Regions from separate parts of the Rothia sp. HMSC069C03 genome, predicted to be linked through region 1. Evidence: riboswitches for the same ligand, from Rfam matches in the RefSeq annotation. Region 1 holds a riboswitch; the other holds the start of a gene.

Region 1 (7,792 bases):
GGGTGTTTCTGGTAGCGGTAAGACGACTGCGTCGCGTTTCTTGGGTTCGAAGTTTGCGTACCTGACTGATGAGACTGCGATTATTTCGGATGAGGGTGTTGTGTCGCCGTATCCGAAGCCGTTGTCTGTGATTGTTGACCCGAATGCGCCGAAGGATCAGCAGAACCCGGTGGATTTGGGTCTGAACGTGGTTGATCGTGATGACCTCAGCTATAAGCTGTCGCGTATTGTGTTCATTTCTCGTGATGAGTCGGCTTCTGAGCCGTATTTTGAGCGTGTTCCGCTGCATGAGGCTCTGGTGTTCTTGAGTGAGCAGAGCTCGGGTCTGGCGCGTCACCCTGAGGGTGTTGTGTCGCTGGCTAAGCTGGTGGAGCGTTGCGGTGGCGTGTGGCGCCTGGTGTACTCGGAGGTTGAGGATACTTTGCCGCTGGTTCAGGATCTGCTGAATGGTGGTGAGCTACCGAATGCTGATGAGGTTGAGAAGCTAGAGAAGTACACGGTTAAGGATCACCTGCCGGGTGTGTTCTTGAACGGTACGATTGCGGTGTCTCGTATGCCGGGTACTTCGGGTGTGCGTGTGGGCGAGGACGGCCCGTTCTTGCTGCTGTGCGACACTGAGCTGAATGAGCTGTCTGATTTTGCGGCTGAGTGCTGGCTGCAGGCTGAGGGCGACATTTCGTATGATGACCTGTTTGCGCGTTTGGCTGAGATCTTTGAGGGTCTGCCTGCGGAGGCGTATGACGAGAACTTGAGCGCTCTGGCGGCTGGTTCGATGCTGTGGGTTCGTGCGATTGATGATGCGACCTGGGCTCAGATAACTAGCGATGAGGTTCTGGATGAGGAGGAGCAGCAGATTGCGCTGGATTCCTCTGAGGATGAGGACGACGTGGTGGAGGACTAGCCACCAGGTCTCTCTGACGTGGCTTACTGACACGGCTCTCTGGCGCGGCTTACTGAGCTCTGTTTGGTAGGCGCTGCTCGATAGGCACTGCTTAAGCACAAGGGAGGGGCGGGTAGAAGAATGATCTTCTACCCGCCCCTCCCTTTGCGTCTGCGGGGATGCGTTTGTGGGGTGCGGGGTGTTTAGCCCTGCACGGCCTTACTGCGTGACCTTACTATGCGACCTTAACGGGCAGCCTTGTCACGGCGCTTCTGCTCGCGGCGAGCCGCACGCATACGCAGCGGACCGGGCGCCTTCACCGGCAACAGCAGGAGCAGACCCGCCACCACAACGATCAGAATACCGAGCACACCCCAAATCTGCGCGCCCATGATGCTCACGCACAGACCGAACAGCATCGGCGCCAGGAAGCTGGTCGCACGACCGGTGGTCGAGTACAGGCCGAACAGCTCACCCTCAGTACCGGGATCAGCCAGGCGAGCCAGGAAGGTGCGGGACGCCGACTGTGCCGGGCCCACGAACAGGCACAGCAGCAGGGCGCATACCCAGAACACGCCCGGTTCAGGGAAAAACATCAGCGGGGTAGCTGCCAAGATAATGGCGACCAGTGAGATAACAATAATCGCCTTCGGGCCCAGGTAGTCATCCAGGTAGCCGCCCAGGATCGCGCCAGCCGCCGCGACAGCGCTACCGGCAATACCGAACAGAATCACCTCGGAAGTGCTGAAACCGAACGTACCCGCCGCGAGAATACCGCCGAACGTAAAAATACCGGACAGGCCATCACGGAACAACGCCGAAGCAATCAGGAACCACAGGGTCTGCGGGGACGTCATCTTCAGCCGCTTAATGGTGCGCCACAGCGCCTTGTAGGAGGCGAGCAGACCGCCCTGACGAGCCGGGGAGAGGCGCTCCATACCGAGCTCCAGGAAACGCAGCTCGCGGGTGGGCAGCACCTCCGGTAGGAAGCGCTCGCGGGTGCGCATACGCACCAGTAGCGGCACGCAGAAGAAGAGGCACCAGGCGGCGGCGAACAGTGCGACCGCACGGATATTCAGGGCGTTATCGGTGGTCAGGCCGAGCACTTCGGGGGTAAGCACAAAACCCCACAGCACCACAGCCAGCGCCAGGATGCCGCCAATGTACCCGGCAGCCCATCCGGCGCCCGAAATCTTACCGATATTCTCCGGGTGGGAGATACGCGGCAGCACGGCGTTGTAGTTCACGTACGCGAACTCGCTGAACACGCTCGCCGCAGAAATCAGGGCGACACCCAGCCACAAGTACTGCGGGGTGGGGCCCACGAAGAAGCACGCCGCCATCGAACCGACCAGCAGTATGGTGTTCACGCCGAGCCAGAAGATACCGCGGCCGGACTTATCGTTACGCTGACCGGTGACCGGCGCCAGAATCGCAATGAGGAAACCGGCGATGGTCAGACCCAAAGACAGCGCCGAAGAGGTCTCTTCGGGGGAGCCGAAGTAGCTACTGGTCAGGTACACGGTGAAGATGAAGGTCGTCATAATCGAGTCGAAGCTCGACGAACCAACATCCCACATGACCCAGGACGCGACCGAACGGCGGCTGTTCGCGTGGTCAACGACCCTACGCTGAGCCTTCGCCTTACGGCGGGGAGAAGAAATAGTCATAGTTGTGCTTTCAGGTGCCGAGGTGGCGCTTCAGCGTAGCGGCGGCATGAAACCGGCTGAAGTAGAGCGGGCGTGCTGAAGAAGGAACACCAGGCGGTACGTACCGAGCGAAGATACGTACCGCCTAGTTCATGAACTTTCACGCGGAAAGCGCAAAGTCTTAGTTGAAGAAACGACGCTGCAGGCGAGCAACACCGAAGCTCACCACAGCACCCACGACGGAGGTCAGAACGGTCCAGAGGATGACCTGACGCAGGGTATCTTCAGACTCGTGGGAAATGGCGGGAGGCTGGTTACCGGTAGCCTTGGTCCAGGCTGCGCCCAGGCCCTTACCAACCAGGGCTACAGCGCCCATGTTGATACCCGCAATAGCAAGCTTAGCGACGGGGTTCATATGTATCTCCTTAGCTGTATACGATGCGGCGTCCTGCCCGTGAACCCCTTCGGGGTTGGGGTGAGAAAAGAGCGCCACTCCCTAGCGTATAGGGTTTAAGACGTTCGTGCCGCCTTGGAGCCTCTCCGTCCCAAAATTGTACACCGTGCAATTCTGTAATGTGGGCAGAAGAAGGGAACAAAAAGCGGCAAATTGGCGCGAACAGCCAGACACGCCTACAATCGAACCTGGGCTTCCACCCGCACCACAACGGTACGGACAAGGAACCCCAAACGACAGGGGAGCGCCACCGAGGCGCTGAGAGTGCTAAGCAGACCCTCGAACCTGATCCGGTTAGTACCGGCGTAGGGAGTCGAATTTCTTCTCAATGCCCTCGTCCAATCAGAGGGCGAGGACATTCCCCTTCCAACGAAGGAAGGACCACCAATGTCACAGAACGCAACCCCCGCCTCCCAGGCATCTACCCAGGCAGAAACGAAGAAGCCGAACCTGCGCTGGCGAGTCAACGAAATCGTCATCGCCGCAGTCATCGCAGTAGCCTGCGCCGTCATCTTCTGGATCTGGGACATCGCAGTCGGCCCCGCCGCCAAGACCGCACTCGTAGCAGCACCCGAATTCCGCCCCATCGTCGCCGGCGCATGGCTGCTCGGCGGTACCCTCGGCGGCCTGCTCATCCGCAAGCCCGGTGCCGCACTCTTCGGCGAAATCGTCGCAGCATTCATCTCCGTACTCTTCACCGGCGGTGCGTGGAGCGGCGAAATCCTGATTGCAGGTTTCTTCCAGGGCATCGGCGCTGAAATCGCCTTCGCAATCTTCCGCTACCGCCGCTGGAACGCAACCGTCGCCATCTTCGCCGGTGCGCTCAGCGGCCTGTTCATGGGCGTTAACGAAATCTTCATCTACTACCCCGATATGGAACCGGTCAAGGCAATCATCTACGTAGCGTGCGCCGTCATCTCCGGCGCAGTCATCGCAGGCTTCCTCGCGTGGATTCTCGTGCAGAACCTCGCCAAGACCGGTGTGCTCTCCTCGCTGGCATCCGGCAAGACCCGCCGCTAACCACCAGCAACTAGTCACCACTCGGCACACTACAGCAGCCACACAAAAGGCTAAGGAACCATCATGGAAGCAACACCACGCGGGGCGCGCATCGAGCTCAACAACTTCAGCTGGCACCACCCCGGACGCCCAGAACCCGTCATCAGCGGACTCAACCTCACCATCAACCCCGGTGAAAAAGTTCTGCTACTGGGCACCTCCGGCGCCGGCAAATCGACGCTCCTGCACGCCATCGCCGGTGTGCTCCACGATGACGACGGCGAATCCGCCGGCGGCACCATCACCATCAACGGGCAAGCACCCGCCGAAGCACGCGGCACCGCAGGCATGATGCAGCAGGACCCCGAATCCTCCATCGTCATGGCAACCGTCGGCAACGACGTAGCGTTCGGCCCCGAAAACCTGCGCGTACCCCGCGAAGAAATCTGGGGCCGCGTCACCGAAGCCCTCACCGCCGTAGGGCTCAACCCCCTGCCCCTCGACCACCCCAGCAGCGCGCTGTCCGGCGGTCAGAAGCAGCGCCTCGGCCTGGCGGGCATCCTCTCGATGCACCCCGGCGCCATGATCCTCGACGAACCCACCGCCAACCTTGACCCCTCCGGCGTGCGGGAAGTACGCGACAGCATCCTTACCGCCGCGCAAGCCACCGGCGCGACCCTGCTCGTCGTAGAACACCGCGTGAGCATCTGGGCGCCGCACATGGACCGCATTATCGTGCTCGGCGAAGGCGGCACCATCACCCACGACGGCGCACCCGACACCGTACTCACCGAAGCCCGCCAAGAACTCATCGACGCGGGCGTGTGGGTACCCAACTACGTGCCGCGTGCGCCGCAGAACGACTGCAATAGCGAGCACGGCGAAGCGCTACTGCGCGCCGAAAACCTCAGCATCACCCGCGCACAACCCACCCCCAAACAACGACGCGCACGCCGACACACCATCAAACGCCTCGGCGACACCCCCGCACCCGCACCCACCGATTTGCCTGTCCTGCGCAGCGGCATCAACCTCACCCTGCACGCGGGTGAACACCTCAGCGTACTCGGCCCCAACGGCGCCGGCAAATCAACTCTAGCCCTCACCCTCGCAGGGCTCCTCACCGCACCCAACGGCACCCTCACCGCCACCGACGCGCTCCGTAATTACGACGGTAACCACGGCGGCAACCACGCCCACTGGGACATCCCCACCTGGACCCCCGCCCAAATGCTCAGCCGCATCGGCTACGTCTTCCAAGAACCCGAATACCAATTCATCCGCGGAACCGTACGCGAAGAACTCGAACTCGGCCCCCGCCGACTCGCCGCACTCAACCGCGCTCCCCTCAACGAAGACAACCTCGCAGCCCGCACCAACGAACTCGCAACCCACCTACGCCTCACCCACCTACTCGACGCGAACCCCTTTACCCTCTCCGGCGGTGAAAAACGCAGACTCTCGGTCGCCTCTGCACTCGCCACCGCACCCAAAATCCTCATCCTCGACGAACCCACCTTCGGCCAAGACGCACGAACCTGGGCAGAACTCGTCGACCTCATCCGCGAACTACTCGCAGGCGGCACCGCCATCATCTCCATCACCCACGACGAAGACTACACCGCCGCACTCGGCGGCAACCACATCACCCTCGAAGCCACCGCAACCCCCGGAAAGGAGAACGCATGAACACCGACTTCTTCGGCACCATCGACCGAACCAGCTACTTCAGCAACCTCAACGCCGGCGTAAAACTCATCGTCTCCTTCACCCTCATCATCGCCGCCCTCATCGTGCGCGACCCCCTCACCTCCGGAATCCTCTTCGCCCTCGAACTGCTCGGATTCATCCTCGTCGGATTCCGACCCGTCAACGTCCTCGCCCGCTTCTGGCCCATCCTCATCGCCGTCATCACCACCGGCTGGTCCGTCGCCATGCTCAGCGCCAAAAGCGGCACCACCATCCTCGACCTCGGCTTCAACAGCATCACCACCGACTCCGCCGCCGTCGGCGCAGCCATGATGATCCGCTCCCTCGCCATGGTCCTACCCACCCTCGCATTCGTACTCACCACCGACCCGACCGACCTGGGCGATTCCCTCGCACAAACCTTCAAACTACCCTCCCGATTTGTGCTCGCCACCGTCGCCGCCCTGCGCCTCGTCGGCATTCTCTTCGCCGAATGGAACGCCCTCGGCCAGGCACGACGCGCCCGCGGACTCGGTGCAGGCCAATCCCTCATTGGACGCGCACAAACTTTTGGCGGTCAGAGCTTCGCCCTGCTCGTGCAGGCTATTCGCCGCGGCTCCCGCCTCGCCATCACCATGGAGGCGCGCGGCTTCGGCGCAGGCGAACGCACCTGGGCTCGTGTGCCGTCCTATTCGCCCCGTGATGTGCACGTGAGCATTGCTGCCGCCGTCATTATCGCTGTTGCGTACGGTGCATCTATTGCGGCGGGTACGATCCAGTTCCTCTGGGGCTAGTTTGCTCTGCTCTGGACGTGGTTAGGGAGGCGCCCGCACCCTTCCTTCGCTCCTACAGGGGCACCCGCCCTCGCAGAGCTCGGGCACCCTGATGTCGCTTCAGGAAGGTACGGCACCTCCTGTCCTTGACCATAGACAGCACAAAGGGACGGCATTCGCCCTCGTTCCTACAGGAAGGCGGGGTGCCGCATGTTTCCTCCGCGCCTACGCAGGGGCACCCGTCACCCGGACGCTCCGCCCCTCCTTGCTTCGCTGCGGAGAGCGTCCGGGGCTGACACCCTGAGGGCGCTTCCGGAAAATGCGGCTACACCCGCTACTACTGAACAGGAAGGTACACGCACCTCCTGCCTACGGTTCGGCTGCGAACGTACAATAAAACTATGTCTAGTACCGTAATTCTTCTGAACGAGCAGAACCCGCAGGGCATCTTCGTCGACCCGTCCGTGCCCCTCATCAGCGTTGATGATCAGGGCTTCACCCGCGGCGACGGCGTCTTTGAGACCATGCTGTCCGTCAACCGTCGCGTGCGTAAGCTCGGCATGCACCTGTCCCGCCTCGAGTCGTCGGCGCGCATGCTGGATTTGCCCGACCCGGAACCCGAGATTCTGCGTTCGGCGGTGGAGCGCCTCATGCGTGAGGCGACCGCCGGTGCCGAGACTGCGCTGGGCGAAGAGCACATCGTGAAAATCATTATTTCGCGCGGCCCCACCCAGTCCGTGACCTCCATGCAGCCGGGCCCGTACACGCTGATTATGGCGTCGCCGGTGCCCGCCTCCATCGTGAAGCGTCGCACCGAGGGCGTGAAGGCGATGCTGCTGCCGCGCGGCCACGAGCCGATGGATAATAGCGCCTACCCGTGGCTGCTGGCGGGCGCGAAGACCCTCTCCTACGCGGTGAACATGGCGGTTCTGCGGTACGTGCAGGAGCGCGGCGCGGACGACGCTATCTTCATCACCGATGAGCGTCGCGTGCTGGAGGGTGCTACTTCTTCAGTGCTGGTTGCCAAGATTGAGGACGGCAAGAAGGTGCTGTACACGCCCGAGCCGAGCCACGGCATCCTTCCCGGTACCACGCAGGGTGCGGTGTTCGAGGCGGCACGCCAGGCCGGTTGGGAGCTGGGCTTCGGTCCGCTCTACCCGCAGGATTTGTTTGAGTCGGACGGCGTGTGGCTGGCCTCGTCGGTGCGTCTGATTGCGCCGGTGACTCACCTGAACGGCACGGCGCTGGCGCATGACCCGGAGCTGACCGCCACGCTGTTGAACTACCTGGCGCAGCAGAGCTAAACGCATCAGAAAAGGGACTGCCGCATATTTCCTCCGCGCCTACG
Region 2 (7,792 bases), 290 kb from region 1:
TGGTCGCCGTGGGTTGGGGCTTCGATATTCTCGCCAAGCGCACCAGCCAGCGCATGGTGGCGGCGCGAACCTTCGGGTTCACCTACCACGAAGAGAGCGACGCGTGGCTCTGCCCCGAAGACCAGTGGCTGTGGGCGACCGCATTCGACTCGGATAACCGAGTGATGCGTTACCGCGCCAAGCCCAGCGTGTGCAACACCTGCCCGATTAAGGACAGCTGCACTGTCTCGGCGAACGGCCGCGAGCTCACCCGCGAAGTGGACGAATGGCCCTACTCCGAGTCGGGTCGTTTCCACCGCGGGCTGGCGGTTGCTGTCTCGCTGCTGGGCGTGGTCATCCTGATTGGTGCCGCTATCGTCTGGCACTCCCCGCTGGAGCTTCTGGTGGAGGGTGCCGCCGCGGTGGTCTGCCTGTCGCTGACCTACCCGCTGGCTGTGAAGCTCATGCGTTCCCCCGCGAACTTCGAGAACGATCCGAAGCATATTCACGCATCCACCGCTGACGAATCGGTGAACGTGAAGATGGATCGTTTCGCGGCGAAGTGGGGTGGCGTTTCGAATGAGCGTAAGCGCCGTACCGAGCAGACCCGCAAGCAGATGATTGCGGAGGCAACCCTGCCGGTTCGTACCTCTGCCCTCGACCCGGACCGCCCCGCATGGAGCGGTACCGGCACCTCGGTTAAGCGACTGCACAAGACCACGAATGAGGTCCTGCAGGAGCAGAACCTGGCTGAGGTTGAGGCTGCTGAAAAGCTGGCAGAGCAGATGGCGAAGAAGTAGCGCTGCACAAGTTTTTCCGTTCCGGCGGCTGATCGGTCGATTGGTCCCGTCTGTTAGCTTCGGCAGCCACCCTGCGTGGAATTCTCTTTTATTCCTCTTTTGAGTTTTCCAGGCGGGGTGCCGCTAAAGCACCGACCACCGCATGCCGCCGGGACGGAAAATTCCCCTCTCTAAACTCCCCCAAACACAGCCCGGTTACCGGGCACCCCCTACTACCTGCACCGTACGAGGCGCGGGCAGGTGGGCACACATACCGTCCTCCCCCAATACTTGTGAAGGAAAACCATGGATCCCGTCACTCTGGCAACTATCCTCATCCCAGTTGCCGTCATTGTTCTTTTTATTCTGATTCGTATGTTCCGCGTCATCCCCGAATACGAGCGCGGCATCTCTTTCCGCTTCGGTCACCTGCGTTCGGAACTGGAGCCCGGCCTGAACGTCGTCTTCCCCCTCGTCGACTCCCTGCAGCGCGTTGATATGCGTGTTATCACCCTGACCATTCCCCCGCAGGAAGTCATCACCAAGGACAACGTTCCCGCCCGCGTGAACGCCGTGGTCCTCTTCCGCGTGACCAACGCCAAGAACGCCGTGCTTGAGGTTGAGAACTACCCGATTGCCACCAGCCAGATTGCGCAGACCACCCTGCGTTCCCTGCTCGGCCGCGTTGACCTGGACACCCTGCTCGCACACCGCGAGGACCTGAACGAGGACCTGCGCTCCATCATCGGTTCGCGCACCGAGCCGTGGGGTATTCAGGTGGAGCTCGTCGAAATCAAGGACGTTGAGATTCCCGAGGCTATGCAGCGCGCCATGGCTCGCGAGGCTGAGGCTGAGCGTGAGCGCCGCGCAAAGATCATTTCGGCACGCGGTGAGCTGGAGGCCTCCAGCGAGCTGAAGGAAGCATCCGACATTCTGAGCCAGTCCCCCGCCTCCCTGCAGCTGCGTTACCTGCAGACCCTGCTGGAGCTGGGTGCCGACCAGAACTCGACCGTGGTCTTCCCGCTGCCCATGGACGTGATTGGTCCGCTCGTGGGTGCACTCAAGGGCGAGAGCAAGTAAGCTACTCTCCCCGAGCTAAAAACCGAATAGTATGCAGGCCCCGAGCAGACACCTGCTCGGGGCCTTCGCTTTAACAGGGGTTACCCGGCGGGGTGCTTATCCTCTCCGGTACCCTGCTGACTTATGCCGTAGCATGGAACCAGCGGCATTACTGCTACGCACAGACCCACCCACCGTGAGAGAAGGCGCATGCTACACCACCTCCGCGAGATGCTACACCGCATCCCAGCACCTCGACGCTACGGGCGCGTCATGGCTCTGCTCCTCGCCTCCCTGGGCGGCGCAGTGGACGTCTTCTCGCACATCCACTATGAAGCGCTCGTTGCCACGCAGACCGGTAACTTTATTCTGCTCATCGCCGATCTGCACCGTGACGCACCGCATGTGGTGCACCTGCGCTGGCTCTCCGTTATTCTTTTCAGCTTCGGGTATCTGGCAGGGCATTTCATTCATGATCTACTCGGTCAACGTGCCCGGATGAGACACTGGCGCATCGGCACACTCCTGCCGTTCCTTCTGGTCTGCTTCGCGGTACCCTTCATGGATAGAACTCTGAGCAATAGCTTTCAGGTGGGCGCGCTGGCGTTCACCGTCGGTCTGATGATTCACGCCCTCGCGGATACACGCATTGGCGAAAACCCCTTTTCGCTCTTCATGACCAGCGGCAACTGGCGCAAAATGCTCAGTGCCTGGTACACCGCCGGTTCGCTGTACCTCACGCGGAAAACCCCCGACGGAGACACAAAAAATGAGGCGAAGGCACAGCGCCGTACGGCTCTGCTCAAAGCCATTGATTACTCTCTCGTAGTCGCCTCTTTCATAGCTGGCGTGATTCTCATGGCGCTTGTCACCCGATGGTTTGGCGTATTTTCCATCTGGTTGGCGGCGCTGATCGCGGGCGCTGCGTTCTGCTTCGGCTACCAGGCGGAAAAGAAAGAGGTTCGTGAGAACCAGGGCGCATAAGATTCACCCAATCTGCGGCTATAGACGAGGGCAGAGCAGAAAACAGAACAGCAAAATATCCCGTGCAGATGAGAGTATCTGCACGGGATATTTCTATGCGGGATTTACACGCCACACGCTTTCAAACGAAGCCCCGAAAACTGGGAAGGAAGGCGTTTGGCCCGCCGCGGGGGTTGGATGAGGTGGTTGCGACGGGCCAAACTGGTCGGTTACACGCCGTAGAGGTGCGGGCGCGGCAGGTACATCAGCCAGTTGGGTGAGGGCCGGAATCCTGCCGCTAACGGTTTTCACCGACGCCTTAAGCATAACCGGCAAGGCACCCGAACCGGCGGCAGGTTGAGTGAAGCATCAATCACCCATCTCACGCCATGCCGGGGCGGTATTCAGCCCCAAAATCGGCACCTAAAGCACCGGCGTCCCAAACCCCGCGCGAGCCTCTAGCGCAGCGCCCGACGAACTACCGCAGTGCCCGGTGAGCCTGGTCGAAGAACTCACGCTCATACACGCACGCCGACAGGTACGCCCGCGCCGCGCGGACACGCTGAGCCGGTGAAGCCGCCTCAAACGCACGCTCCACCTCCGCGAGACTACGCTCCACCTCCGCGGCGAACTCTTCGCCACCGTACAGGCTCAACCACTCCGCGTACGGGTGGTCCGCGTGGTTCTGCGAGGAGAGCACAGCGCCCACCTCTTCGTACAGCCAGTAGCAGGGCAGAATCGCGGCAGCGCCGACCACATAATCCTCACCAGCTGCGGAGGCACGCAGGAAATTCGTGTACCCCATGGTGATGGGCGAAGGCCCACCCAGGCGTGCGCGGTTCGCCAACCAGCCCTCGTGCAGCTGCGATTCGGCGGCAATCGCCTCATGCGCGCCAGCCGCCCAGTGCACCTGCGCCTCAGCGGTGTCGGCACGCGCCGAAAGGGTCGCGAGCGCACGCGAATAGTCGCGCAGGTAGAGGGCGTCCTGGTCCAGGTAGAAGGAGAACAGGTCCTCGTCGAGGGTGCCGTCGCCGAGGGCACGCACGAAGGGCAAGTCCAGAATCTGGCGCCAGGTTTCGCCTCCCGCAGCCCAGAGCGCGGCGGTCCAGGGGCCGGCGGGCTTTACGACGGCTTCACCGGCGGATACGGGGCTGACCGGCAGCAGTCGCTCCGGGCTGGTGCCATCAAGAGCGTTGCCCTCAGAGTCGGTAGTGGCGAGCAGGTGATGCCACGGGTAGGCGGAGGCTGCAGCCTCCAGACGGCGGGCACGGGCGGCGTGATCCACCGGGCCGTGACCCTCACCGGAGCCGACCTGCAGACCGGCACCTGCGGCAATGGATTCGTGGAGCCAGCGGGTGCTCCACTGCAGGGCACGGTGGGTGTCTTCGCTGGTCAGAGTGTTCTTCTGGTCTGCGGCAGGTTCTGCGGCCTCCGCGTGCTGCAACAGCTCCACGCCCAGGCGGGTTGCCAGCGAGGAGGATAGGGAGCATCCGGTGCCGTGCGTATTGCGGCTGTCCAGACGCGGGGTGCGCACGTGCGCGCAGGTGCCGTCCGGGAAAACCGCGGTGTTACCGGCGTCCTTGCCGCACAGGTGGCCGCCCTTCACAATGATGGTGGTTCCGGTTGCCGCCGCGAGGTTCGCCGCCTGCTCGTGCGCCTCATCAAAGGTCTGGGCGGGCTCCTTCTGGCAGAGCACGGCAAGCTCCGGAATGTTCGGGGTAATCACGTCCACGAGCGGCACCAGGTCACGCAGCGCCTGCTCCGCTTCCGCCTGCAGCAGACGGTCACCACTGGAAGCAATCATGACCGGGTCGAGCACAACCACGGGCACGGGGTGCTCACTCAGCCAGGTGCGGACGGTACGAATCGTGTCCGCGTCGCCGAGCATGCCGATTTTCACGGCGTCCACCGTGACGTCATCAAAAACGGCGGCAAGCTGCGCGGTCAAAAACTCCAGGGGCGGGGTGAATACTTCACGAACCCCGCACGTGTTTTGGGCGACCAGCGAGGTGGTCACGCACATGCCGTAACCGCCGGATGCGGTAATGGACTTGAGGTCCGCCTGAATACCCGCACCACCGGAGGGGTCGGTTCCCGCAATCGAGAGGACCCTCGGCACCCGAGCTATCTGAGATACCCGGGGGTTTCCGGGAGCGCTCGCGCCGGGTACAGGGTTAGAGGGGGTGGTGGATGCGCACGTGGGCGCGCTAGGCTGCTCTGCCTTCATCGATAATCCCTTCGCTAGTTCGAACTAGAGCAGGTTCAATGGGTGTTTTTCTCAGCCTTGAGTGTTTGTACGCTGTTTCGCGCGCCCGCTGTTCCGTGCGCCCGCTGTTTTGGTTGCCCGTCTTTGGGCGGGTCAGCGGGTCGCGGGCGTCTCAAGGCACCCCATATCGCTCTGCCAGGTTATCACAATGATTCTCCGTAGCTAAAAGTTCTGCGGGTAACAAGTGAATCTCTCCGAAATTTTCGTTTGAGTCTTGCACTCTTGCGAGTGCTCCCGCCGCCGATTTCAGTGCACCCTTGTACGGAAACCACCCGTTAAACACGTAGTGCCCGGCACCGCTTCACACGGTACCGGGCACTATCAGCCGGGCACTATCAGCCGGGTTTAGGTCAGGGCGAAAATCTCTGCCGGTGAACCCTCCGCAATGATCCTACCCTCGTGCAGCAGGACCGCGCGGTCAGCCAGCGAGGCGATACGCGCATCGTGCGAAATGATCAGCACCGCACGGTTCGCCAGCACGGCGCTCAGGGACTCGGTTGCGTCCGCGAGCTCCAGCTGGGTGGTGGACTCGTCCAGAATCACGGCGTGCGGGTCAGCAAGCACAATACGTGCCAGCGCCAGCTGCTGAATCTGGTCGCGGGTCAGCGGCGAATCCGCGCCGCTCACGACAGTATCCATGCCCTGCGGCAGGTCGCGCCACCAGCGGGCACCGATAGCGTCCAGTGCCTCGCCCATCTGCTCGACGGTTGCATCCGGCACGACCACCGTAAAGTTATCGGCGAGAGTACCGAAGAAGACGTGCGCTTCCTGGGTGCAGACCAGCAGGCGCGGGCGGCCATCGGCGGCGGCATCGGTCGGGAAGTCGCCGTGACCGACCGGGCGGCCCATCACGGTGATGGTGCCTTCCAGGGCGGTCAGCGAACCACCAATCAGACGAGCCAGGGTGGTCTTACCCGAACCGGAACGACCCACCAGGGCAAGTGCCTCACCGCGGCGAATCTTCAGGTTGATACCTTCCAGAACGAGGGCGTCCGGCGAGTAGCCGTAGGAGACGTCGGTGCAGTCAATGGCGTACTCCGGGTTCTTCACGGCTTCATCAGATACGGCGGCGAACGCTTCGGCACGGTGCTGTGCACGCGCCTCACGCTGCTTCTTCGCCAGGGAGACCACACCGAACACACGACCCATGTTCACCAGCATGATGCGCAGGCTGCTGACGTGGTGGTTCAGCATGTCGGCGAGGACTCGCAGGCTGAAAACCATGACCGAGGCGGTCGCCACGGCGCCCCAGCTTGCCCAGCCGAGAGCCACGCAGGCGGCACCCCAGAGCATACACAGAATCGTGGGGATCCAGGCGTTGATAGCGTCCACGGTGAAGTACAGCTGGCGGATGCGCACCATGCCCAGCTGCGCGGCGAACTGGCGCTTGTTCTCACCGGCGAAGGCGTCTTCGCGGGCGGTGTGAACGCCCAGCTCACGGATCGTGGAGGTGCCGCGAATGTTCTCGGTCAGCACACTGTTGAGGTCACTCACGCGCTCCTGGGCGGTCTGGTTGCGTGCCGCCATGAGCGGCAGCATCTTCGACATGATGAGGGCAAGACCGGCAATCATGGGTAGCATGATCAGGCCCATTGCCGGGCTCACAACCGCTAGCGAAATGGTGGAGATAATGAAGTACAGCACCACGTAGATTGCGCCGAGCAGGTCCTCGCTGACGGACTTGGCTGCCGAGGACAGGTCGTCGGTCACGCGGGTGAGCAGGTCACCGCTACCGGCTTCTTCCACGGTGCGTGCGTCCAGGTCGAGGGTGCCGTCGAGGGTGTCCTGGTTGGCGTCACGGGTGACGAGCGCACCCAGTCGCGCCGCACTGTACGAGGAGACCATGAGGGTTATCGCCTGCACGATGAACGCCGCCAGGATAATCAGAATCGGCTGCCACGGGTAGCTGGAGAACTTGCCCGCCACCACGTCGTCCACGGTGGCACCAATCTGCAGGGGCACCACCGCACCCATGAGGGTGCTGACCATGTAGATGACGAAGGTGTAGAGGGCTCGCCCCTTGTGCGCCGCGAGGTAGTTCCACATGCGGCGTGCTACGTAGGCGGGGCTTTCGATGGGGAGCTGCTTTGCCATGCTAGTTCACCTCCTGATTCTGAGTGGTTTCGGTCTGAACAGTTTCAGACTGAGCGGTTTCCGGGTAGCCGTCGCGTTCCATGCGGCGGGTCGTCTCCGCGGTCGTGGAGACAACGTAGACCTGCTCCAAATCCTGTAGCAGGCCGGGGTAGCCGACGGGCAGGCGGTCGCTACCGACCTGGGTTTCCATCGCATCGTAGATGTAACGCTGGCTGGGTTCATCCACGGAGTTCAGCGGCTCGGTCAGGATGAGCACCTGCGCGTCCTGTGCGAGTGCGCGGGCGAGTGCCAGACGCTGACGCTGACCGCCGGAGAGGTTCGCGCCTTCGCTGGTGATGCGGGCGGCGAAGTAGTCTTCGGGGTTGCGTCCGCCCAGTCGGTAGGCGATTTCGCGGGAGTCGGTAATCTTCAGCAGTTCCTCATCCTTTGCCTGTGCCAGCTCCTCATCGGGGTTCGGAACGGTGCCCAGGCGCAGGTGCTCCTGCAGGGTTCCGGCGAAAATCATGGGGTTGGGTTCGCTCAGCAGCACGCGGCGGCCGGTTGCGTCCTTGAGGTCCTCTCCCCCGCGTCGCAGGGTGCGGGCAAGCGCCTCAGCGTAGTCTTGCGCGGTGAGGTTGTAGTCGCGCGGGTTGACGTACACGATGCGCGGGTT

What was found. A riboswitch is a leader RNA that binds a small molecule or an ion and turns the genes downstream of it on or off. The one in region 1 is predicted to bind thiamine pyrophosphate.
Region 2: another riboswitch for thiamine pyrophosphate. It lies ahead of HMPREF2779_RS03375 (bifunctional hydroxymethylpyrimidine kinase/phosphomethylpyrimidine kinase); the one in region 1 lies ahead of HMPREF2779_RS02300 (ECF transporter S component).

Annotation. Positions count from the first base shown of each region.
Region 1 covers NZ_KZ627135.1:25,817-33,608, forward strand. Annotated here, with positions in the region: gene HMPREF2779_RS02285 (septin family protein) at 1-901, shown strand, start outside; gene HMPREF2779_RS02290 (MFS transporter) at 1,126-2,550, opposite strand; gene HMPREF2779_RS02295 (DUF4235 domain-containing protein) at 2,711-2,944, opposite strand; TPP riboswitch at 3,212-3,312, shown strand; gene HMPREF2779_RS02300 (ECF transporter S component) at 3,371-4,003, shown strand; gene HMPREF2779_RS02305 (ABC transporter ATP-binding protein) at 4,067-5,671, shown strand; gene HMPREF2779_RS02310 (energy-coupling factor transporter transmembrane component T family protein) at 5,668-6,465, shown strand; gene HMPREF2779_RS02315 (aminotransferase class IV) at 6,846-7,748, shown strand.
Region 2 covers NZ_KZ627135.1:316,339-324,130, reverse strand. Annotated here, with positions in the region: gene HMPREF2779_RS03390 (transposase) at 1-779, shown strand, start outside; gene HMPREF2779_RS03385 (slipin family protein) at 1,065-1,838, shown strand; gene HMPREF2779_RS03380 (YoaK family protein) at 2,091-2,801, shown strand; gene HMPREF2779_RS03375 (bifunctional hydroxymethylpyrimidine kinase/phosphomethylpyrimidine kinase) at 3,259-5,007, opposite strand; TPP riboswitch at 4,996-5,181, opposite strand; gene HMPREF2779_RS03370 (ABC transporter ATP-binding protein) at 5,392-7,140, opposite strand; gene HMPREF2779_RS03365 (ABC transporter transmembrane domain-containing protein) at 7,142-7,792, opposite strand, start outside.